Regions from separate parts of the Arthrobacter sp. CP30 genome, predicted to be linked through region 1. Evidence: predicted binding sites of a transcription regulator. Region 1 holds the regulator's gene; each other region holds the start of a gene.
What was found. Region 1 encodes LexA, which represses DNA repair genes until DNA is damaged. Its sites were predicted from a motif close to TCGAACANNTGTTCGA; they were not measured.
Positions count from the first base shown of each region.

Region 2: a site for LexA is predicted at 3,154-3,169, ahead of ruvA (Holliday junction branch migration protein RuvA). Genes of this name have one in related genera too.
Region 3: a site for LexA is predicted at 4,599-4,614, ahead of ACTIMO_RS16605 (DUF222 domain-containing protein). Genes of this name have one in related genera too.

Region 1 is NZ_JBQEMM010000007.1:36,498-43,680, forward strand. Features, by position in the region: gene ACTIMO_RS10750 (SseB family protein) at 1-413, opposite strand, end outside; gene priA (bifunctional 1-(5-phosphoribosyl)-5-((5-phosphoribosylamino)methylideneamino)imidazole-4-carboxamide isomerase/phosphoribosylanthranilate isomerase PriA) at 410-1,168, opposite strand; gene ACTIMO_RS10760 (hypothetical protein) at 1,233-1,391, opposite strand; gene hisH (imidazole glycerol phosphate synthase subunit HisH) at 1,396-2,034, opposite strand; gene hisB (imidazoleglycerol-phosphate dehydratase HisB) at 2,031-2,648, opposite strand; gene ACTIMO_RS10775 (histidinol-phosphate transaminase) at 2,787-3,881, opposite strand; gene ACTIMO_RS10780 (LysM peptidoglycan-binding domain-containing protein) at 3,988-4,485, opposite strand; gene lexA (transcriptional repressor LexA) at 4,866-5,573, shown strand; gene ACTIMO_RS10790 (ATP-dependent DNA helicase) at 5,729-7,183, opposite strand, start outside.
Region 2 is NZ_JBQEMM010000003.1:123,198-130,380, reverse strand. Features, by position in the region: gene ACTIMO_RS05845 (MurT ligase domain-containing protein) at 1-613, opposite strand, end outside; gene pdxT (pyridoxal 5'-phosphate synthase glutaminase subunit PdxT) at 871-1,722, shown strand; gene ACTIMO_RS05835 (YebC/PmpR family DNA-binding transcriptional regulator) at 1,725-2,480, shown strand; gene ruvC (crossover junction endodeoxyribonuclease RuvC) at 2,526-3,095, shown strand; gene ruvA (Holliday junction branch migration protein RuvA) at 3,219-3,905, shown strand; gene ruvB (Holliday junction branch migration DNA helicase RuvB) at 3,902-5,017, shown strand; gene yajC (preprotein translocase subunit YajC) at 5,118-5,711, shown strand; gene secD (protein translocase subunit SecD) at 5,794-7,183, shown strand, end outside.
Region 3 is NZ_JBQEMM010000017.1:33,644-40,826, forward strand. Features, by position in the region: gene glnT (type III glutamate--ammonia ligase) at 1-671, shown strand, start outside; gene ACTIMO_RS16595 (alpha/beta fold hydrolase) at 678-1,673, shown strand; gene ACTIMO_RS16600 (NAD-dependent epimerase/dehydratase family protein) at 1,779-2,663, shown strand; gene ACTIMO_RS16605 (DUF222 domain-containing protein) at 2,887-4,587, opposite strand; gene ACTIMO_RS16610 (GntR family transcriptional regulator) at 4,777-5,655, opposite strand; gene ACTIMO_RS16615 (hypothetical protein) at 5,676-5,819, opposite strand; gene pdxA (4-hydroxythreonine-4-phosphate dehydrogenase PdxA) at 5,917-6,942, opposite strand; gene ACTIMO_RS16625 (four-carbon acid sugar kinase family protein) at 6,939-7,183, opposite strand, start outside.

The sequences.
Region 1 (7,183 bases):
GTGAGCGTCACGAGCGCCATGTCGGCCTCCTTATCGGAGTGCAGAGCGCCCCGCGGTCCCGCGGCACCGGCCGCACCATCGGCTTCCCCCGCGACGGTGAGCTGCGCGACGATCGGGATGAAGACGCGCGCCGTGGCGAGTGCTGCGAGGACCCGGCGCTCACCCGGACCCGGCTGGTCCACCGGCCCGTCCGTCGCCGCCGGACCCCCGAGCAGGCCGGCCACGGCCGCGGCCAGACCTGGATCGGCGGACCCGTCGTCGTCGTCGAACGCGTGGAGTGGGTTGTCAGGGCCGGACAGGTCCCGTCCGACCCATGGACGGCCCGCGGAGTCCGCGGTGTTCCCGCCCTCGGCGCCGTGCTGACGGCCGGCGAGGGCCGCGGCGATATGTGCGGGGAGGCGCCTGGCCGTCACGCGTCCGCGCCGGGCATTCCCGCCACGTCGAGGGCCTGCGGGAGCGTGAAGGCACCGGCGTAGAGCGCCTTCCCGACGATCGCGCCCTCCAGGCCGTGCGGCACGAGGTCCCGCAGTGCGGCGATGTCATCGAGGCTCGAGATGCCACCGGAGGCGACGACGGGTCGCGTGGTCCGGGCGAGGACCTGCTGGAGGAGTTCGAGATTCGGTCCGCGCAGGGTTCCGTCCTTCGTCACGTCGGTGACCACGTAGCGGGCACAGCCGGCATCCTCGAGCCGCTGCAGCACCTCCCACAGGTCACCACCCTCCTCGGTCCAGCCGCGGGCCGCGAGCGTGGTGCCGCGGACATCGAGGCCCACGGCGACGGCGTCGCCGTAGCGCGCGATGGCGAGTTGGGTCCACTCGGGATTCTCGAGCGCTGCGGTGCCCAGATTGACGCGCGTCGCGCCCAGTTCCAGCGCGGCATCCAGCGAGACGTCGTCCCGGATACCGCCCGAGAGCTCCACCTTGATGTCGAGGTTGCGGACCACGCGTTCGAGGAGGTCCTTGTTCGAACCACGCCCGAAAGCGGCGTCGAGGTCGACCAGGTGCACCCACTCGGCGCCCGCCTCCTGCCAGGCGAGGGCGGCGTCGAGCGGATCGCCGTAGCTGGTCTCGCTACCGGCTTCGCCCTGCACGAGGCGCACGGCCTGGCCGTCTGCGACGTCGACGGCCGGAAGGAGTTCGAGCGTGGGTGATTCGGTGAAGGGGCTCATGGGTGCGGTGTCTGCTTTCGTCGGTACGGGAGGACGCGGGGGGGGGCGATGGACGGGTGCCCGGTCAGTCGCCGGGAAGGGTGAAGAGGTAGGCAGCGACGAGCGAGAGGCCCGCCAGGACGAGGAAGGCGATCCAGACCCATCGGGGGAAGTCCTGCCCCCGGAGCGAGAAGGCACCACCGATCAGGAGGCCGGCCACCCCCATCAGCACGAGGCTCAGCACGCGGTCACCGCAGGCCGTCGATCCAGTTCCGCAGGAGGTGCGCCCCTGCGTCACCCGACTTCTCGGGGTGGAACTGGGTGGCGCTGAGGGGTCCGTTCTCGACGGCGGCGATGAACGGACCACCGTGGTTCGACCACGTGACCTGGGGAGGCTTCATGGCGGGCTGCGTCACGTCGAAGGACCAGTCCTGCACGCCGTAGGAGTGGACGAAGTAGAAGCGCTCGTCGCGGATGCCGTCGAACAGGACGGTGTCCTCCGGCGCCTGGACGGTGTTCCATCCCATGTGCGGGACCACGTCGGCCTTGAGCCGCTCGACGACTCCGGGCCACTCGGCCATCCCGGGCGTCCGGACACCGTGCTCCACCCCTTCGTCGAACAGGACCTGGAGCCCGACGCAGATGCCGAGTACCGGCCGACCTCCGGCGACCCGGCGGCCGATCATGCGCAGGGCATCGACGTCCTTCAGGCCCTTCATCACGGCCTGGAACGCGCCCACCCCGGGCACCAGCAGCCCGTCGGCGTTCAGGACGTCGTCCGGCTTGGCGCTGAGGAGGACCTCCGCGCCCACGTGCTCGAGGGCACGCACCACCGACCGGACGTTGCCGGAGCCGTAGTCCAGGACGGTGACGGTCCGCGCACTCACAGGGCCCCCTTGGTGGACGGGATGCCCTCGACCCGCGGGTCGGGCTCGACGGCGGCGCGGAGCGCCCGGGCGAGGGCCTTGAACTGCGCTTCGACGATGTGGTGGGGATCCCGGCCGGCGATCACCGTGACGTGGAGGCAGATCCGGGCGTGCAGCGCTACCGCCTCCAGCACGTGGCGCGTCAGCGATCCCGTGAAGTGCCCGCCGATCAGGTGGTACTCCAGGCCCGCGGGCTCTCCGCCGTGCACGAGGAAGGGGCGGCCGGAGATGTCCACGACGGCGTTCGCCAGCGCCTCGTCGAGCGGTACGGTCGCCTCGCCGAAGCGGCGGATCCCGGCTTTGTCGCCGAGCGCGACGAGCAGGGCCTCGCCGATCGCGATGGCGGTGTCCTCCACGGTGTGGTGCACGTCGATGTGCGTGTCGCCGGACGACCGGATGGTGAGATCGATGAGTGAGTGCTTCGACAGCGCCGTCAGCATGTGGTCGAAGAACGGGACCGTCGTGTCGATGGTGGACACGCCGGTGCCGTCCAGGTCCAGTTCCACGAGCACGCTGGACTCACTGGTGACGCGCTCGATCCGGGCCGTGCGGCCGCGGGGGGCATCTGCAGTCATGTCATTCCTTCTGTGCGCTGCCGGGCTTCCGGGCGCTGGTCGGCGAATCAGGCGCAGGGGGCGGCCCAACTCCGCCCACTGGACGGGTGCCGCGATCCTGCCCCTCAAGTCTAGGAGAACAGGCGAGGCCGCGAAGCCCTACAGGAGGTTCTTCAGCGCCGAGAGGAAGAGGGTCGTCTCCTCCTCGGTCCCGGCCGTCACCCGCAGCGACCCCGGTATGCCGACGTCACGGATCAGCACCCCGGCCGCCAGCAGGCCTTCCCAGACACGGTGCGGGTCGTCGAGGCCCGTGAAGAAGACGAAGTTCGCGTCGGACGGCGCCGGCGTCAGCCCGAGCCGCTGCAGTTCCACCACGATCCGGTCCCGCTGCACCTTGATCGCCTCGACGTTGGACAGCAGCGTGGCGGCGTGGGTCAGGGCCGCATTGGCCGCCGCCTGCGTGATCGCGGAGAGGTGGTACGGGAGGCGCACCAGGCGGAGGGCGTCGGTGATCTCCGGTGCGGCGGCGAGGTAACCGATCCTGGCACCGGCCAGGGCGAACGCCTTGCTCATGGTCCGCGAGACGAGCAACCGGGGCCGACCGGGCAGCAGGGTCAGGGCGCTGGCCGTCCCCTCCTGGGCGAACTCGCCGTAGGCCTCGTCCACAATCACGATCGCCCGGGAATCCTTCCCTGCCTCGTAGACCGCCTCGACGACCTCCAGCCCGAGCGCCGTCCCGGTCGGGTTGTTCGGGGAGCAGAGGAACACGATGTTGGCGCCGGAGTCCCGCACGGCCCGCGCCGTGGCGTCGGGCGTCATGGCATAGGCCGCGTCGCGTGGTGCGGTGACGTACCGGGTCCCGGTCCCGCTGGCCAGCAGCGGATACATCGAATAGGTGGGAGGAAAGCCGATCGCCGTCCGCCCCGGCCCCCCGAATGCCTGGAGGATCTGCTGCAGCACCTCGTTGGAACCATTGGCCGCCCAGAGCTGGTCCGGCGTGAGCCCGTGGCCGAGGTAGCGGGCGAGGTTCGTCCGCAGCTCGGTGAACTCGCGGTCCGGGTAACGGTTCAATCCCTGCGCGGCCGCATCCACGGCGGCGACGATCGCCGCATGCACGTCGGCCGGAACACCGAAGGTGTTCTCGTTCACGTTCAGGAGGACCGGAACATCGAGTTGTGGCGCGCCGTACGGGTGCAGCCCCACGAGATCGTCACGGAGGGGCAGGTTCGCTAGGGCGTCGACGGTTGAAGGCACCCATCCAGTTTAAGCGACGGCTTCTCCACCGACGAATGCGACGGGACCCCGTCAGGAGCATCGGACCTTCGGGCCGGCACCTCCGGGGGAATCCGGACGGAGCGATTCAGCCCCGAGCCGGGATGGAGAGGCTCTGACCCGCGTGGATCACCGACGTGCCCAGATTGTTCAGCTCCACCATCTCGCCGACGACCTGACGCGTGTCCCGCTCCGGCGCGTACTGGACGGCCAGGTCCCAGAGTGTCTCGCCCGCCGCGACATCGACCTGGACCACGGCTGACGGCGCAGGAGCGTCCACCCCGGCCTGCGCCTGTGATGTGAGGAACGCTCCGAGGAGGACCAGCGCCGCGACACCGAGGGCGATGGGCAGGCCCACCAGCAGCAGGCGTCCGCGCCTCGTCAGTGTGAGCGGCCGTGCTGCCGGTGGCGTGTCGTTGACGGTGCCTTCGGAACCCGAGAAGCCCGTAGTCCGCTGCGTGGACGTACGGACCCGGGCAGGATCGGCGTCGAGCGTCGAGGGAACGACCCGGAGATGGGATGCCGCCCGTGCAGGCGTCAGCGCCCACAGCGCCGTGCTGCCGTGCAGAACTGTTACTTCAGCCATGTCCATTCCCTCTTTCTTCGAATGTACGGACCCGCCCGATCAGCGTGTTCGAACACATGTTCTAATTCGTCTGGTCCTATTTCTAGCACTCAGCGACGACCGCTGTCGAGACTCGCTCGAACATATGTTTGATAAGTGCCCCGGTCTGTCCTAGCGTGAACGTGACAGGAGAACACCGGTGACGTCGCTGCTTCCGCGTAACGACGGCCCCGATAAATCCAAGACAATCACCCGCCACTGACACAATCGCTTCCGGGACGACCGGAGGCGCGAGGGCGGAACCGACGGGACGGACAGTCCCAGGCGAAAGGCTCACCGTGGCGGAACGAACACCGGCAGCTCGACAGGATTCGAACACCGTTGACGCCCCGACCGACGTCGTGCCCCTCAGCGCGGGCCGCGGCAGGCCACGGGGCCGGTCCGTGTCCAAAGGACTGACGGCCCGTCAGCTGACCATCCTGGAGACCATCCAGCGGTCGATCGCCGATAAGGGGTATCCCCCGTCCATGCGGGAGATCGGCGACACCGTCGGTCTGGCGAGCCTGTCGAGCGTCACGCACCAGCTGTCACAGCTCGAGCGCCTCGGCTATGTCCGGCGGGACCCGAAGCGGCCCCGTGCCATGGAGGTCCTGCTGCCGCTGACGCTTGCCGCGGAGACGCCGGGTGACGCGTCGTCCGCGTCGGGTACGGCCCCGGAGCAGCAGTTCGCCGTCGACACGGCGCTGGTGCCGCTCGTCGGACGCATCGCGGCGGGTGGACCGATCCTGGCCGATCAGGTGGTGGAGGACGTGATGCCCCTCCCCCGGCAGCTCGTGGGCCACGGCGATCTGTTCATGCTCAGGGTGTCCGGGGACTCGATGGTCGACGCCGCCATCTGCGACGGCGACTGGGTGGTGGTGCGGCGTCAGCAGAGCGCCCAGAACGGCGACATCGTGGCTGCCCTGCTGGACGACGAGGCGACGGTCAAGACCTTCCGCCAGCGCGACGGCCACACGTGGCTCCTGCCGCAGAACACCCGCTACGAACCGATCCTCGGAGACCACGCGAGCATCATGGGCAAGGTCGTCTCGGTGATGCGGGCTCTCTAGCCCGTTCCGACCGGGGCGGGAGCCCGCCCGCCCGGTGATCGCCCGACGGTGCTGGGACACCTGCCGAGGGGGACTGCCCGCCGGCATCCTGCACGGCCCCCGCCCGGAGACCTCGGCGCCCCGAGACCCGCCGGAGGACACCGGGCCCGGAGCCCTCAGCGCCCCGAGATCCGCTCGAGGATGCCGGTGACCGTGGCCCGGTCCGTCGTCGCCCAGAAGGGCGGCAGCGCTGCCCGGAGGAACCCGCCGTACCGCGCCGTGGCGAGACGGCTGTCCAGCACGGCGACGACCCCCCGGTCACCGGTGGCACGGATCAGGCGTCCCGCTCCCTGGGCGAGGCGGACCGCCGCGTGCGTGGCGGACACGCTCATGAACCCGTTGCCGCCGTTCCGGGCGACGTCCCGGGTGCGCGCCGTCATCAGCGGATCGTCCGGCCGCGGGAAGGGGATGCGATCGATCACGACGAGGCGGCAGGACTCCCCCGGCACATCGACGCCCTGCCAGAGCGACATGGTGCCGAACAGGCACGTGTCCTGTTCCTCGGCGAACTGCGTGACCAGGGCGTTGAGCGAGGACTCCCCCTGGCAGAGGATCTCGAAGTCCACCTTCGGGCGCAGTGCCTCCGCGGCTTCCTCGGCGGCCCGCTTGGACGAGAAGAGCCCCAGCGCTCCGCCCCGCGACGCCGTGAGCAGCACCAGCAACTCCTCGAGCTGCGCGTCCGACGTCCCGCGCTCAGGTTTCGGCAGATCCTTGGCGACGTACAGAACGCCCTGGCGGGGGTAGTCGAACGGACTGCCCACGTCCACGCCGGTCCACGCCGGCGCGCCCGGGCCACTCAGACCCAGGGACCCGGCGACCGGGCCGAATTCGGATCCGATGGCCAGTGTCGCCGACGTCAGGATCACGGTGTGGTCCTCGAAGAGCCCTTCGCGGAGCCGGCCGGCCACCGAGAGCGGCGCCACGTTGAGGGTCGCCGGCGCACTCTCGTCCGCCGGTGAATAGCCGGATCCGGGCGTGAAGCTGCTGGGCCTCGACGCCCAGACCACCTCCTTCGCGTCCGACGCCGCGAGGATCCGCTCGGCCAGGTCGAACACGAGCGTGACGCGGGACCTCGCCATCTGGCGTCCGCCGTCCGCATCGGCCTCGGACTTCCCGTCCGTCCTGGTGTCGGAGAGGGCGGCGCGAGCCGCATCGCGGACCTGGGCGAGGGTCTGCTCCAGATCGTCCGGGAGCCCGCCGGCGAGCAGACCGGAGGAGACCAGCTCGGACGCGGCCTCGAAGGCGCTGGCTGCGGAGTCGAGCGCTGTCGTCGCAACGGACGCATGGCGCCTGAGGCCGGCGGCCGCCGTGCTGACCATGGCGGCGGAGAGCTGACCGGAGACGGCCCCGGTGACACGGTCGTGGAGCTCGTGCGCCTCGTCGATCACGACGACGTCGTACTCGGGCAGCACGGCGAGCCCCTCGAAGGCGCTGATCGCCAGCATGGCGTGATTCGTGATGATGATGTCGGCGTCGGCCGCCGCGGCGCGGGCCTTCTCGCTGAAGCACTCCTGGGCGACGGGGCAGCGCGCGGCGCCGAGGCACTCCATGCTGGAGACGGACACCTGCCG
Region 2 (7,183 bases), on a different contig from region 1:
CGCGGAGTTCGTCGTCGTTCGGGAACGTGCTCCGCAGTGATGCGTCGAGGCCGAAATAGACGACGTCGGCGGTCGTGACCGATGAGGCGATACCGGCGACGCGCGGGTCCTCGCGGTTGAGCACGACGGTGCCCGTCGTGGCCAGGGCGATGCGCTCGAGCAGCCGCGTGGTGGCGTCGATCTCGCCGAAGCGGTCCAGCTGGTCGCGGAGCACGTTGAGGAGCAGGGAGAAGCGTGGGGGGACGAGCTTGACGAAGTGCACCGCGTGCGCCTCGTCGAGCTCGAGCACGGCGACGTCCGCGGTCAGGCGGCCGTGCCAGTCCACCTCGCCGAGCAGTGCGGCGGCCACGCCGCGCGTGAAGTTGCTGCCGGTGCGGTTGGTGAAGACTTTCAGGCCCTGGCCCTCGAGGAGCTCCACCACCATCTTGGTGGTGGTCGTCTTGCCGTTCGTCCCGCTGACGACGACGACGCCGCGGGGGAGGGTGGACAGCGCGCGGGCCATGAACCCGGGGTCGAGGCGCTCGACCACGAGGCCGGGAAGGGCGGAGCCGCCGCCGCGCAGGCGGGATGCGATGCGCACGGCCTTGCCCACGAGGACTGGAAGGGGATACATGCCTCCACGATATCGCCGGGCCGGCGTTCTTCCCGCGAGGCGGGGGACGAGGCGCTCCCGGCCGGGGCGGCTACGCCCGGCCGACGACCTAGAATCGAGGGATGACCTCCCCGTCCTCCTCGGCGCCCCTGCCGACGTCGGTCCCCGTATCCGATGAGCCGATCGACGCTCCGTTCGACGCCTCGTTCGACGCGCCGTTCGACGCTCCGATCGATGCGCCGGCCGACACCCGTCGATCCGGCGTGCGTCCGGTCGGCGTGCCTCCGGCCGGCGGGCGCCCGGTTTCCGGGGATTGCGCGACCACGGAGGGGAGGACCGCGGCCGGACGGCGCGACGTCGTCGTCGGGGTCCTCGCGGTGCAGGGCGACGTACGGGAGCACGTCGCGACGATCGAGTCGCTCGGCGGGCGCGCCGTCACGGTGCGGCGTCCGGCGGAACTCGCCGCTGTGGACGGCCTCATCATCCCCGGCGGCGAGTCGACCACCATCGACAAGCTGACGCGCACCTTCGGGCTGGCCGCTCCGCTGCGCGAGCTGATCGTCGGCGGCCTGCCCGTGTACGGATCCTGCGCGGGCATGATCATGCTCTCGGATGTCATCGCCGATCCCGCCACCGACCGCTCGGGCAATCCGCAGCAGACGTTCGGCGGGCTCGACATGGTGGTGCGGCGCAACGCCTTCGGACGCCAGCGCGAGTCCTTCGAGACCGACCTCGACTTCGCGGAGCTGGCGGCCACGGGCTCCGCCGCGGCCGGGGACCCCGTGCGCGCGGTCTTCATCAGGGCGCCCTGGGTCGAGAAGGTGGGCGACGGCGTCGAGGTGCTGGCGCAGGTGCCCGCCGCCGGGACACCCCGGGCGGCACCCCGGGACGACGTCGGTGACAGTGCTGACGGCGGTGGCTCGAGCGATGGCTCGAGCGACGGCTCGAGCGACGGCTCAAGCGACGGCTTCGGCGGTGCGACGGACGGCGCAGGAGCGGACTTGGAGCCGGTCGCTAGAATTGTCGCAGTGCGTTCGGGCAACCTGCTGGCCACGAGTTTCCACCCGGAAGTGACGGGTGAGCGGCGGGTCCACGAACTCTTTATCCGGATGATCAGAGGAGAAGCGTAAGCATGTCGGGGCACTCCAAGTGGGCAACCACCAAGCACAAGAAGGCGGCGATCGACGCCAAGCGCGCGAAGTCCTTCGCGAAGCTGATCAAGAACATCGAGGTCGCAGCGCGCGCGGGCGGTGCCGACGTCGCCGGTAACCCCGGCCTCGAACTCGCCGTCTCGAAGGCCAAGAAGACCTCCGTGCCCATCGACAACATCAACCGCGCGGTGAAGCGCGGCGCGGGCCTGCTCGGCGAGGCCGTCGACTACCAGACCATCATGTACGAGGCCCGTGGGCCCCAGGGCTCGGCGCTCCTCATCGAGTGCCTCACGGACAACAAGAACCGTGCTGCCTCGGAAGTGCGGCTCGGTATCTCCCGCAACGGCGGGACGATCGCCGACCCCGGATCCGTGGCCTACCTCTTCGCCCGGAAGGGCGTCGTCACGCTGCCGAAGAACGGACTCACCGAGGACGAGCTCCTCATGTCCGTGCTCGACGCCGGCGCCGACGAGGTCAAGGAATCGGCCGACACCTTCGAGATCGTGTCGGAGCCGCAGGATCTCCGTGCGGTCGTCGAGGCCCTCGACGCGAGCAGCATCGAGTACGAGACCGACGAGGTCGAGTTCGTCCCGTCCATGCAGGTGGACCTGGACTCCGACGGTGCGCGCAAGTTCCTGAAGCTCGTGGACGCCCTCGAGGAGCTCGACGACGTCCAGAACGTGTATTCGAACGCCAACCTCTCCGACGAGGTCCTGGCCGAGCTCGAGGACGACTGACATCGTCCTGCTTGTCGGCGTCGTCCTGCTGACCGGATCCGCCCGGTGACCTACCGTGTCATGGGCGTGGACCCCGGCCTGACGAGGTGCGGCCTGGCCGTCGTCGACATCGAACCGAACCGGCGCTCGACGCTCGTGGCCGTCGGCGTCGTCGGGACGGAGGCGGGCCGCAGCCTGGACGAACGGCTGCTCGTCATCTCCGAGGCGGTCGACACCTGGCTGGACCTGCACAAGCCGGAGGTCCTCGCCGTCGAGCGCGTGTTCAGCCAGTTGAACGTGAGCACCGTCATGGGGACGGCCCAGGCGTCGGGCGTGGTCATCGTCGCGGCCGCACGCCGCGGGATCCCCGTCGCCCTGCACACGCCCACCGAGGTCAAGGCCGCCGTCACGGGGAACGGGCAGGCGGACAAGGTGGCCGTCACCAAGATGGTCACGAAGATCCTCCGCCTCGACACCCCTCCGCGGCCGGCGGATGCCGCCGACGCGCTGGCCCTCGCCATCACCCACGCGTGGCGCAGGGGAGTGGGGCAGCAGGGCGCCGCGGTGTCCGGCGGCTCGCTCACTCCGGCGCAGCGCCTGTGGGCCGAAGCGGAAGCCAGGGCCCGACGCCGGTAGGCCCGCTCCGCGGTGTGGCGGCTCGATCGCACGGCGTGACGCCGGTACCGTAGTGCATTAGAACGTATGTTCGACACCGGGCGCGCCCGGTCCATCCATCCGCACGTGCCTCTGGAGCTCCTCATGATCAGTTCCCTCCGCGGGACAGTGACCCACGTGGGCCTGCACTCCGCCGTCATCGACGTCAACGGCTTCGGCATGCAGGTCCAGGCCACCCCGCAGACCCTCTCGGGATTGCGGACGGGCGAGGAGGCCAGCGTCGCGACCGCGATGATCGTGCGCGAGGACTCGATGACGCTCTTCGGGTTCGAGGACGCCGACCAGCGCGAGGTCTTCGAGACGCTCCTCGCCGTCAGCGGCGTCGGTCCGCGTCTGGCCCTGGCCGTGCTCGCCGTCCACACCCCGGACGCCGTGCGCATCGCGGCGTCGTCGGGCGACGACAAGGCCTTCAGCAAGGTACCCGGGATCGGTCCCAAGGGCGCGCGGCGCATCGTGCTGGAACTCGCGGGCAAGCTCGTGCCGCTGGAGGCGAAGCCCGGCGTGTCACCGCAGTCCTGGCAGGGCCAGGTGCTCACGGCCATGATGGGCCTCGGCTGGTCCGAGAAGGACGCCGGAGCGGCGATCGACGCCGCCGTCGCCGAGGCGCCCGAGGTCGCCGCGTCCGGCGACGTGGGGCAGATCCTCAAGCTCACCCTCCGCAGGCTCGGCCAGGACGGCGCGCGCAGCTCCGCCCGGTCGACCACCCGGGGTCCGCGCACTCCTGCGGGCGCTGCCGGCCGGGCCCAGGCCGATGCCGGGGTGGGCGCATGACCGATCACCACCCCGAGGACGTGCCGCTGGTCGCGCCCTCGGCCGACCCGGAGGACCGCGCCGTCGAGGCAGCGCTCCGGCCGAAGAACCTCGACGACTTCGTCGGGCAGAAGCGCGTCAGGCGGCAGCTCTCGCTGGTGCTCGAAGCCTCCCGGCTGAGGGGGCGCAGCGCCGACCACGTCCTGCTGTCCGGCCCTCCCGGGCTCGGGAAGACGACCCTCGCCATGATCATCGCCGCGGAGATGAACGCGCCGCTGCGCATCACGTCCGGGCCCGCCATCCAGCACGCCGGCGACCTCGCGGCGATCCTCTCGTCGTTGACGGAGGGGGAGGTGCTCTTCCTCGACGAGATCCACCGCATGTCCCGGCCCGCCGAGGAGATGCTGTACATGGCCATGGAGGACTTCCGGGTCGACATCATCGTCGGCAAGGGACCCGGCGCCACCGCCATCCCTTTGGAGCTGCCGCCGTTCACGCTCGTCGGAGCCACGACGCGAGCCGGCCTCCTTCCCGGCCCGCTCCGGGACCGGTTCGGCTTCACGGGGCACCTCGAGTTCTACTCCACCGAGGAACTCGAGCTCGTGCTCCGCCGCTCCGCGATGCTGATGGACATGAAGGTCAGTTCGGCGTCCTTCGCGGAGATCGCCGGCCGCTCCCGGGGGACCCCGCGCATCGCCAACCGCCTGCTACGGCGTGTCCGGGACTGGGCGCTCGTCCACGGCGTCGACCTGATCGACGCACGGTCCGCCAGTGCGGCGCTGGACATGTACGAGGTGGATGCGCGCGGGCTCGACCGGCTCGACCGCTCTGTGCTCACGGCCCTCATCACCAAGTTCAACGGAGGGCCGGTGGGACTGTCCACCCTGGCCATCGCCGTCGGTGAGGAACCGGAGACCGTGGAGACCGTGGCCGAGCCCTACCTGGTGCGTGAGGGCATGCTGGGACGCACCCCGCGGGGGCGGATCGCGACCGCCGAGGCCTGGAAGCACCTCGGCCTCGTGATGCCCGCCACCGTGGCCGCAGCCATGCCCGAGGACCTCTTCTCCGTCGCGCCGGAGGACCTGATGGGCAGCGAATCCGCGATCGACAGCTGGGCCCGACCGGACCCGTGACGCGGAAGCGGTCAGGATTCCCCTTTACACTGGTGTCTTCGTCTGTGTGCCGGGGCACATCCCTGCCGCACACACCCAGACCCACGAACGGATTCGCCCAGTGCTTGCACACGTAGTTGCCCAGACCGCATCCGAAGATGCTCCTCCCTTCGACATCTTCTCGCTGCTGCTGCCCCTGGCGCTGGCGTTCCTGATCTTCACCATGTTCCGGCGGCAGCGTAAGTCGCAGCAGCAGGTCAAGGAGATGCGGACGCAGATGGAGCCGGGCACCGAGGTCATGACGCAGTTCGGTCTCTTCGGCACCATCGTCTCCATCGACCAGGAGAACAACAAGGCCGTCCTTGAACTGTCGCCCGGCACCTTCGCGACCGTCCATACGCAGGCCCTCTCGAAGGTCGTGCAGCAGGAGTCCGTCGCGGCGGAGGACACGCCCGGTACGGACGATGACGCCGCACGGCGTGATCTCGACGCCTACGACGGCGCGGTCGTCCCGGACGATGCCTCCTCGCTCGACGGTGTCGACCGGCCCGCCACCGGCGGGGCGACCGCCACCTCGCCCTCCACGGTGTCGGGTGCCGAGACCCCGGACCCCCTTCGCGAGCAGGGCGGCGAGCTGCCCGAGAGGGATCAGTCGCTGCGGGACAACCGCGACGCGCGCGACGCCCGCGACCCCAAAGCGAACCCCGACCACTAGCATTCCTCAGGGGCCGGTACTCAGCCGTGCCTGTCGTGACACCGGCGCCACGCGTGGCGCCACAGCATAAGGACACCTCACCATGCCTCGTACCGGTCCCGGGACGGCAGCCAAGCGGACACTTGTCTGGCTGGGCGTACTGACCGCACTGCTCGCGATCCTCCTCGGCTCGGGCTCCATCTGGAGCACGGCCAGCTGGAGCCCGCGCCTGGCCCTCGACCTCGAGGGCGGTACCCAGATGATTCTCGCCCCCCGGGTCCAGGGCGGCAGCGAGATCACGCCCGAGCAGCTCGACCAGGCCGTCGAGATCATCCGGCAGCGTGTCGACGGCTCGGGCGTCGCCGAAGCCGAGATCAACACCCAGTCCGGCCAGAATGTGATCGTGTCCCTCCCGGGCACCCCTGACCCGGAGACGCGGGACCTGATCCAGGCATCCGCACAGATGGAGTTCCGGCCGGTCCTCGCCGGCGGCCCCGGTCAGGCGCCCGCCGCCGAGACGCCGACGCCCGACGACCAGCTGCCCCAGCCCGCGGCCGAGCCGCAGGACGCCAGCGATCCGAACTGGATCACCCCGGAGCTGTACAAGGAGTTCGAGGCGCTCGACTGCCTCGATCCGGCCGCTCTCGAGCCCGCGGAGGAACCGGCGCCCGCCGACGAGCCCATGGTCGCCTGCGAGCCCGACACCCAGGGCAAGTACATCCTCGGCCCGGTCGAGGTACCGGGCACGGACATCTCGACCGCGAGTTACGGGCTGCAGCGGGGTGCCCAGGGCCAGGCGCTCAACACCTGGGCTGTCAACATCGACTTCAACGACGAGGGCACGCAGATCTTCCGCGAGGTCACCGAGCGCCTCTTCGCCCTGGGCGACGGGGACCCACGGAACCAGTTCGCCATCGTGCTCGACGGCCGGATCGTCTCCGCGCCCACCACCAACGCCGTGATCCCCGACGGCAATCCCCAGATCAGCGGCAACTTCACCGAGGAGTCCGCCGCGGCGCTGGCCGAGCAGCTCAAGTACGGTGCGCTGCCGATCAGCTTCGAGATCCAGAGCGAGCAGCAGATCTCCGCGACCCTCGGTGCGGACCAGTTGCGCCTGGGCCTGATCGCCGGGCTGATCGGCCTGCTGCTCGTCGCCGTGTACTCGATGTTCCAGTACCGCCTCCTCGGGCTGGTCACCATCGCGTCGCTCGTCGTCGCTGGCGTCCTGACCTACCTGGCCATCTGCATCCTCGGCTGGACGGAGAACTACCGTCTCTCACTCGCCGGTGTCGCAGGCCTGATCGTGGCCATCGGTCAGACCGCGGACTCGTTCATCGTGTACTTCGAACGCATCCGCGACGAGCTGCGTGACGGGCGCGGGCTCGTCTCCGCCGTCGAGAACGGGTGGCGCCGGGCCAAGCGCACCGTCCTCGCCTCGAAGGCCGTCAACCTCCTCGCCGCGCTGGTGCTCTACTTCGTCGCCGTGGGCAACG
Region 3 (7,183 bases), on a different contig from region 1:
CCACCTTCATGCCCAAACCTTTCGCCGACCGCAGCGGGTCCGGCGCGCACTTCAACATGTCCCTCGCCGACATCAAGAGCGGCGAGAACCTCTTCGAGACCGACGACGACCCCCGCGGCTGCGGCATCTCCGCCCTCGGCTACCAGTTCATCGCCGGCGTCCTCAAGCACGCGCCCGCCATCTGCGCCGTCATCGCACCCACTGTGAACAGCTACAAGCGGCTGGTCCGGAAGGGCAGCATGTCCGGGTCCACGTGGGCGCCGGTGTTCGTGAGCTACGGCAACAACAACCGCACCAACATGATCCGGGTGCCCCTCGTGGGTGGACGGGTGGAGTGCCGTGCCGCGGACATCAGCGGCAACCCCTACCTGGGTGCCGCGATCATCCTCGCCGCCGGGCTGGAGGGCATCCGCGAGAACCTCGACCCGGGGGAGCCACATACTGAGAACATGTACAACTACAGCGAGGCGGAGATCATCTCCAACGGCCTCGGCCTGCTGCCCCGCAGTCTGGGGGAGGCCATCGAGGAGTTCGCGGCCGACAGCCTGTCCCGCGAGGTCTTCGGCGAGAAGATGTACAACGCCTACATCGACTACAAGAGCCAGGAATGGGACGAATACCAGGCACACGTCTCCGAGTGGGAGACCAAGCGCTACCTGAAGTTCTTCTAGGTCGCCATGCTCGCTGACGTCGACCTCGGCAGGTTCGGGCTGGTCTCCGGCTCGAACCTGCCCTCAGCGCGCCTCGCCTACGAGACGTACGGGACCCTGAACGACGACGGCAGCAACTGCATCCTGCTGCCCTCCTACTACACGGGCACGTCCGCCAGTTACGAACCGTGGATCGGCCCGGGCCGGCTCTTCGATCCGGCGGACTGGTTCATCGTCGCGGTCAACCTCTTCGGGAACGGGGTGTCCACGTCGCCCTCGCGGGCCCACCCGGATATCGCGGGGGCGGACTTCCCCGACGTGGACATCGCCGACAATGTGATCGCCCAGCACCGGCTCCTCACCCAGCTGGGCGTGAGGCGGATCCGCCTCGTCGCGGGCTGGTCGATGGGGGCCCTGCAGGCGTACGAATGGGCGGTCCGGTACCCGGACCTGGTGGTTGCGATCCTCCCGATCGCCGGAGCGGCACGATGCTCACCCCACAACCTCGTCTTCCTCGAAGGGGTGAAGACGGCACTGCTGGCCGATCCCGCGTTCGGGGAGGGGCGCTACGTCACACCACCGGTAAAGGGGCTCCGCGCGTTCGGCACGGTCTACGCGGGGTGGGCGTACTCGCAGGCCTTCTTCCGCGACGGGATGTACCGAGAGCTCGGGTATTCATCAGTGGACGCGGTGATCCAGAGCTGGGCCACCGATCATGAGCGGGAGGACGCGAACGACCTCCTCGCCATGCTCGGCACCTGGCAACGGGCCGACGTCGGGAAGTACCACCCGGGCGGGTTCGCGGGGGCAATGGGAAGCATCACGGCCCGGGCGATCGTGATGCCCGGCAGCACCGACCTCTACTTCCCGCAGGCCGACAGCGAGCGGGAGGTGGAGCTTCTCCAGCATGGGGAGCTGCGTCCGCTGGTGTCCGACCTGGGTCATGTCGCGGGGCGTCCGGGTGTCCGGGAGGCCGAGACTGCGCAGATCGCCACCGTGGTGCGGGAGCTGCTGCGAGGGTGACTCCGTCGGGTGGATGACCGCGGCGTCGTGTATAGGTGAGGACATACGTTCAGAGGTCATCCGTGGCCTGATGCTCGTCACAGCCGTCACCCTCAAGGAGAGTTCATGAAAGTCCTGATCACCGGAGCACACGGCAAAGTAGGCCGAGCCACCACCCAGGCGATGATCGACGCCGGGCACGAGGTCATGACCACCGATCTGACCCGCCCGGGCTTCGACCGCAAGCCCGAGGGCGCCCCGAAGTACACGATGGCCGACCTGACGGACGCGGGCGAGGCTTATGCCGTCGTGCGCGGCGTGGACGCCGTCGTCCACATCGCTGCTATCCCGGAGCCGACCGGCAACCCACCCCACGTGGTCTTCCAGACCAATCTGATGGCGACGTTTAACGTCCTCGAGGCCGCCATCAGCTTCGGGATCAAGCGATTCGTGTACATCTCGAGCGAGACCGTGCCGGGCTTCTTCTTTCCGGAGCGGGATTTCCTCCCCGACTACGCTCCCGTGGACGAGGAGCACCCCATCCGTCCCCAGGATCCGTACGCACTATCAAAGCATTTCGGTGAGCAGCTGATGGACGCGGCCGTTCGGCGGTCGGACATCCAGTGCATCTCGATCCGCCCGTGCTGGGTGCAGTTCGAGGGCAACTACGAACTGAACCTCGGCCCGCAGATCCGCGACAGTTCCGTGTTGAGCCCCAATCTGTGGAGCTACATCGACGCCTACGACCTGGCCGACGCCATCGTGCTCGCCACGGAATCGGACCTGCCGGGTCACGAGGTGTTCTACATCGCGTCGCCCGACAACGTGGGGGGCTACGACTTCGCCGAAGTCCTCGCGCAGTACTACGGCGACCAGATCGAACTCCGTGAGCTGAGCCGGCCGGACGCCTCAGGCATCTCGAGCGCGAAGGCACAGCGGATGCTGGGCTGGACGCCCAAGCGTTCGTGGCGCGACTACCTCGATGCGGACGGCAAGGCCGTTCAGCAGTAGTGCCTGGTACGACACAGGGCGGGACTGGCGTCCCGCCCTGTGTCAGGTCTCGACCGCGCACCCCCTCTCAGTGGGTCCGGTCGGTCCCACGCCTGGCCGCGCTGTCCCTCGCGGGGAAGCTGCCCGTGGACCGGCTGATCTCGCACCGCATCGGCCTCGACGAGGTCAACGAGGCGTCCGACGCAATGCGTCGCGGCGAGCGCGCCCGGAGCGTCATAGTGTTCTAGCCGACGACGACGGCGGAGGTGGCTGGGGCGGCCGTCGTCGAGTACAGCAGCGGGGCGCTTGCAGCAGACCGTCCGCGTTCGGCGCCACGAAGCTGCTCGTGGACGGCGTCCTCCACCTGCCAGTAGGTATTTCTTCGGGGACTCCGATTCGGGTCAAGGTATCCCGGTGGAGTGAACCAAGGGATTCCGTACTTCGGTTCGACGTTCCACTTCCCTTCGTGAATCACATGATGATGCCGCGAGCACAGGAGGACGCCTTGGCTGATACTCGTTGTGCCACCTTTGGCCCAGGGCGTTATGTGGTGGGCCTCGCACCAGGTTGCCGGAATGGAGCAGTCCGGGAACGCGCAGCCCTTGTCTCTCGCAACGAGTGCCCGTCGCAGATGGGCGGGGAAGAGGCGTTGTGCCCGCCCGATGTCGAGGATCTGACCTTGTCCGCCGAGGACCATCGGAATGATGTCTGCATCACAGGCCAGCGTGCGGATGCTCCGTGCGCTCATCTGCTGCCCGAACACAGCGTGGCCGGCACGCTCCATCTGGCCAACGAGGTCGGAATAGCTGATGGTCACCATGACCTGGGGCCGGTGTCCGGCTGCTGCGGGAAGCCTGTCGGTCGACAAAGCGATCCTGCAGGCTGCGACCAGCCCGTCGAGGAGGCTTTGCGGGCGTGTCGGCCGATCTGTATCGCCCGCGCGGATGTCGGCCACGCCGTCATCGCCGGCTTCGCTCTGGCGCCTGCCCGTGGCGCTCCCACCGACGCCACACTCTTCGTTCTCGGCGGCCATCATGTCGGCTCTGTCTCCACCGATGATCGGGTCCCCGGTGTTCTGAAGGGTAATCACATTCCTCCTCGGATTCGTCGCGGTGTTCATGACGGTGACCAGATGCTCGAACTGCTCGTCGGTGGCGCCGATCTCCAGAAGATGCAGACCGTTGCGTCTGCCCTTGAGGAAGACACCCTGCCGTGCCTTGAGGACCTTTTCGGTGGGTTCCAGCCCGTCCTGGTTGAGCACGCCCTCCCAGCGTCGCGCGAGGACCCGCAGGAGGTCTTCGTCCGATTCGACTGCTTGCCGCGTGAGGTGCTGCTCCATCGAAGCGAGTTGCACCGGCGTTGCGAAGGACCGCACCCGTTGCACCGCCTCATGGACGATCGAAGCAGCGCGTCCGCTGACCTGGCCCGCGCTCGTTGCAGCACCGAGGGTGCTCATCGACGCGGGAGTGGCAGAGCCGATTGCAGTGACGCCGGGCAGGAGACTTGCCGCGAGCCTCAATCGGCGGTTCGCCTCAGTGCGGCTGATGCCGAGCCGGGCCCGCAGGAAGTCAGCACAGGTCCTGAATTCGGGGCGGAACCCATCATTGTTCCGCTGTTCGGCGCCTGCTGAAGTGCTGCCGCCGTCGTTGACGTCGTCCTGCACTGTCGACAGGCTTTGCTGCGCCCGCACGCGGAGGGATCCAGCGGCCTCCTGCTCCCCGGCGCCGGTGACTCCGTGTTCCTGCGCAGCTCCAGCGGCAACGATCTGGAGATGATCGATGACCTTCGAGAGCTCTTCGATGTCCACGAGTGCTCGCACGACGTCGTGCCTGCTGAGAAGGAGGTGACGCCCCTTCAGTTCCCGCGCGAAAGCGAGCAAGTCCGACCGCATCGACTCCAGGGAGGTACCAAGTCCCTCGGAATGCTCGAGCGGTGCGATGTCCATGCCTCATTTTATCGAACACGCGTACTATTACAGTGGGCCCGGACTCTTTGTGGAGGAGGAGTCGAGCACTCTTCCTCCACCGCCGTCGGCTGTCATCGCCGGTCGTGCCAGCGAGTCGGTGTACCGGAAAATCGCCGAGCCGTGGCGCCATCAGGCACATCTTGCTCGTACAGCCTGGGCTGAAGCCGATCAGCGCTCCGTGGTCGAGAGACCATCCGCGAAGCGCATGAGCTCTGCGCCCAGCCGGCGGGCGCGGTCGGCCAACGCCTCAGCGGTATCAACAGCAGACGGCGCCGGGCTGCCCGCCGGAACCTGCGCGACGGGCTCCCGCTGGATGTCGATGTCGAACACCACGTGGTCCGGGTGGTGCCAGGTCGAGAACACCTCGACCGGTCGACCGTCCTGATCGAAGCTCGTCCCCTCCAGCAGCAGCACGGGTGACGACGCTTCCAGCTGCAGCAGCCGCAGCAGGTCGCCGTCGCCCGGAACCGCCCGGATCTGCCGCTTGCCGGAGGTGATGCGCACTCCGTACTTCTCACCGAGCACCTCATGGAGGGACGCATCGTGTAGGGCTTCCGCGGTCAGGTCGGCGAATGTCGGTGCCGGTAGCCACGTGTGGATGACGGCGATGGGCACGCCGTCGGCCGTCCGCAACCGCTCGAGGAAGAGGACCTGCGGCGTCGCGAGGACCGCGGTCGATGGATCGGCGTCCTGCAGGGACAATGACAGCACTTCAGTACCGACGCTCGCCCCGGTACTGCCCAGCTGTGCCGATAGCCCTGAGGTGCGGTGCACCAGCCGGTGGTGTTCCCGCCGGGGGGCAACGGTGCTGCCGCGCCCGCGGCCGCGCTCGATCAGCCCTTCATCGGTCAGTGCACCGAGGGCCTGGCGCACCACGGACCGGGACACGCCGTAGCGCACCTGAAGCTGCGCCTCGCTGGGCAGCGAGGTGCCCGGCGGCAGTGAATGGTTCAGGATCTGCGCCCGCAGATGCCCTCGGAGCTGCAGGTGCAGCGGCTCGCTGCTCCCCGCGTCGAGGAGGCGGCCAGGGGTGTCAGGTGTGTCCATCTCGACCACTGTCCCTGCCGTCAGGACGCAGAGTCGGACTCATCCGACTGCGCCGGATTGTCGTCGTCGTGCTCTTCGAGGACCTTGCCGTCGTGGACCCGCTTGAGCTCGATGCCCTCGAGGTAGCTGGGGATGGGTGGGTCGAGGTCTTCGTCGCTGGTCATGATTCCGATCCTAGGCGTCCGGAGAGGACAAGCCGCGACGGCGTCGGTGGCTTGTCCTCTCCTGGTCGTCGGGCACGGTGGTTCACCGCGGGAAGACCTACTTCTTCTGCGCGGTCCGCCAGACGTGGTCCCAGCCTGGCGCCAGGGCAGCAGCCCGGCGCATCGACAGCACGAGGCTCGCCTCGCGGGCGATGCCCTGCCCGGCGATGTCGAACGCCGTGCCGTGGTCCACCGAGACACGGACGACAGGCAGGCCGACGGTGATGTTCACGCCGTCGTCGCCGTAGACCGCCTTGAAGGGTGCGTGGCCCTGGTCGTGGTAGCAGGCGATGACCATGTTCCACTTGCCCTTGACCGCGGCGGGGATGAGCGCGTCCGCGGGAATGGGTCCATGCACGTTGATGCCGTTCTCGCGGGCGGCGGCGACGGCGGGGGCGAGGATGTCGGCGTCCTCGTCGCCGAACAGGCGGTTCTCGCCGGCGTGCGGGTTGAGTCCGGCGAGGCCGATCGGCTCGTCCGGGTTGCCGAGGGCCTTCGTGAACGCACTGACGAGTTCGATCACGTTGGTGGTGCGTTCCGGCGTGACGTCCTCGATGGCCTGCCGCAGGGAGACGTGGGTGGTGAGGTGGAAGAAGTAGAGGTCGCCCGCGGAGAGGACGAGGCTGAAGTTCTCCACGCCGAACTCGTGCGCGAGCAGCTCCGTGTGGCCGGGCCACTTGTGCCCGCCGGCGTGCATCGCGGCCTTGTTAAGAGGTGCGGTGACGATGCCCTGGACCTTGCCCTCGCGAGCGAGGCGGCAGGCCTCGACGACGAAGCGGTAGGAGCCGTCACCGGCGGCGGGACTGAGCTCGCCGAGCTTCACGTCGGCCAGGGACGGACCGGTCTGCAGGAGTTCGATGATGCCGGGTTCGTTGGTCGCGTCCTCGATCGAGGACAGCACACGGACCGTGTCCGGGTCACCGCCCACGTTGGACACGCCCTGGCGCATGGCGGCCTCGTCGCCGATGACGACGGGCACGCACTCCTGCCGGACGTCGTCGTGCCCGAGGAGGGACTTCGCAGTGATCTCCGGTCCGATGCCGGCGACGTCGCCGAGGGTGACGGCGAGGGTGGGGATGCTCATGAGGATGCCTCCGTTGACTGGGCGAGTGTGGTGAGGGTTCGGGTGAGTTCGGTGACGGTGTCGAGCAGGGCGGTGACCGGCCCGAAGCCGCCGGCCTTCGTGACGACAATCTTTCCAGCCGCGGTGCCGCCTTCGACGACGCCGACCGGGATGCCCTCCTGGATGGCGCCGGTGATCCGCAGGGCCTGGGCCCGCGTGGCGTCGAGGACGGCGCGGGCTCCGTCACCGCCGACGAGCACGA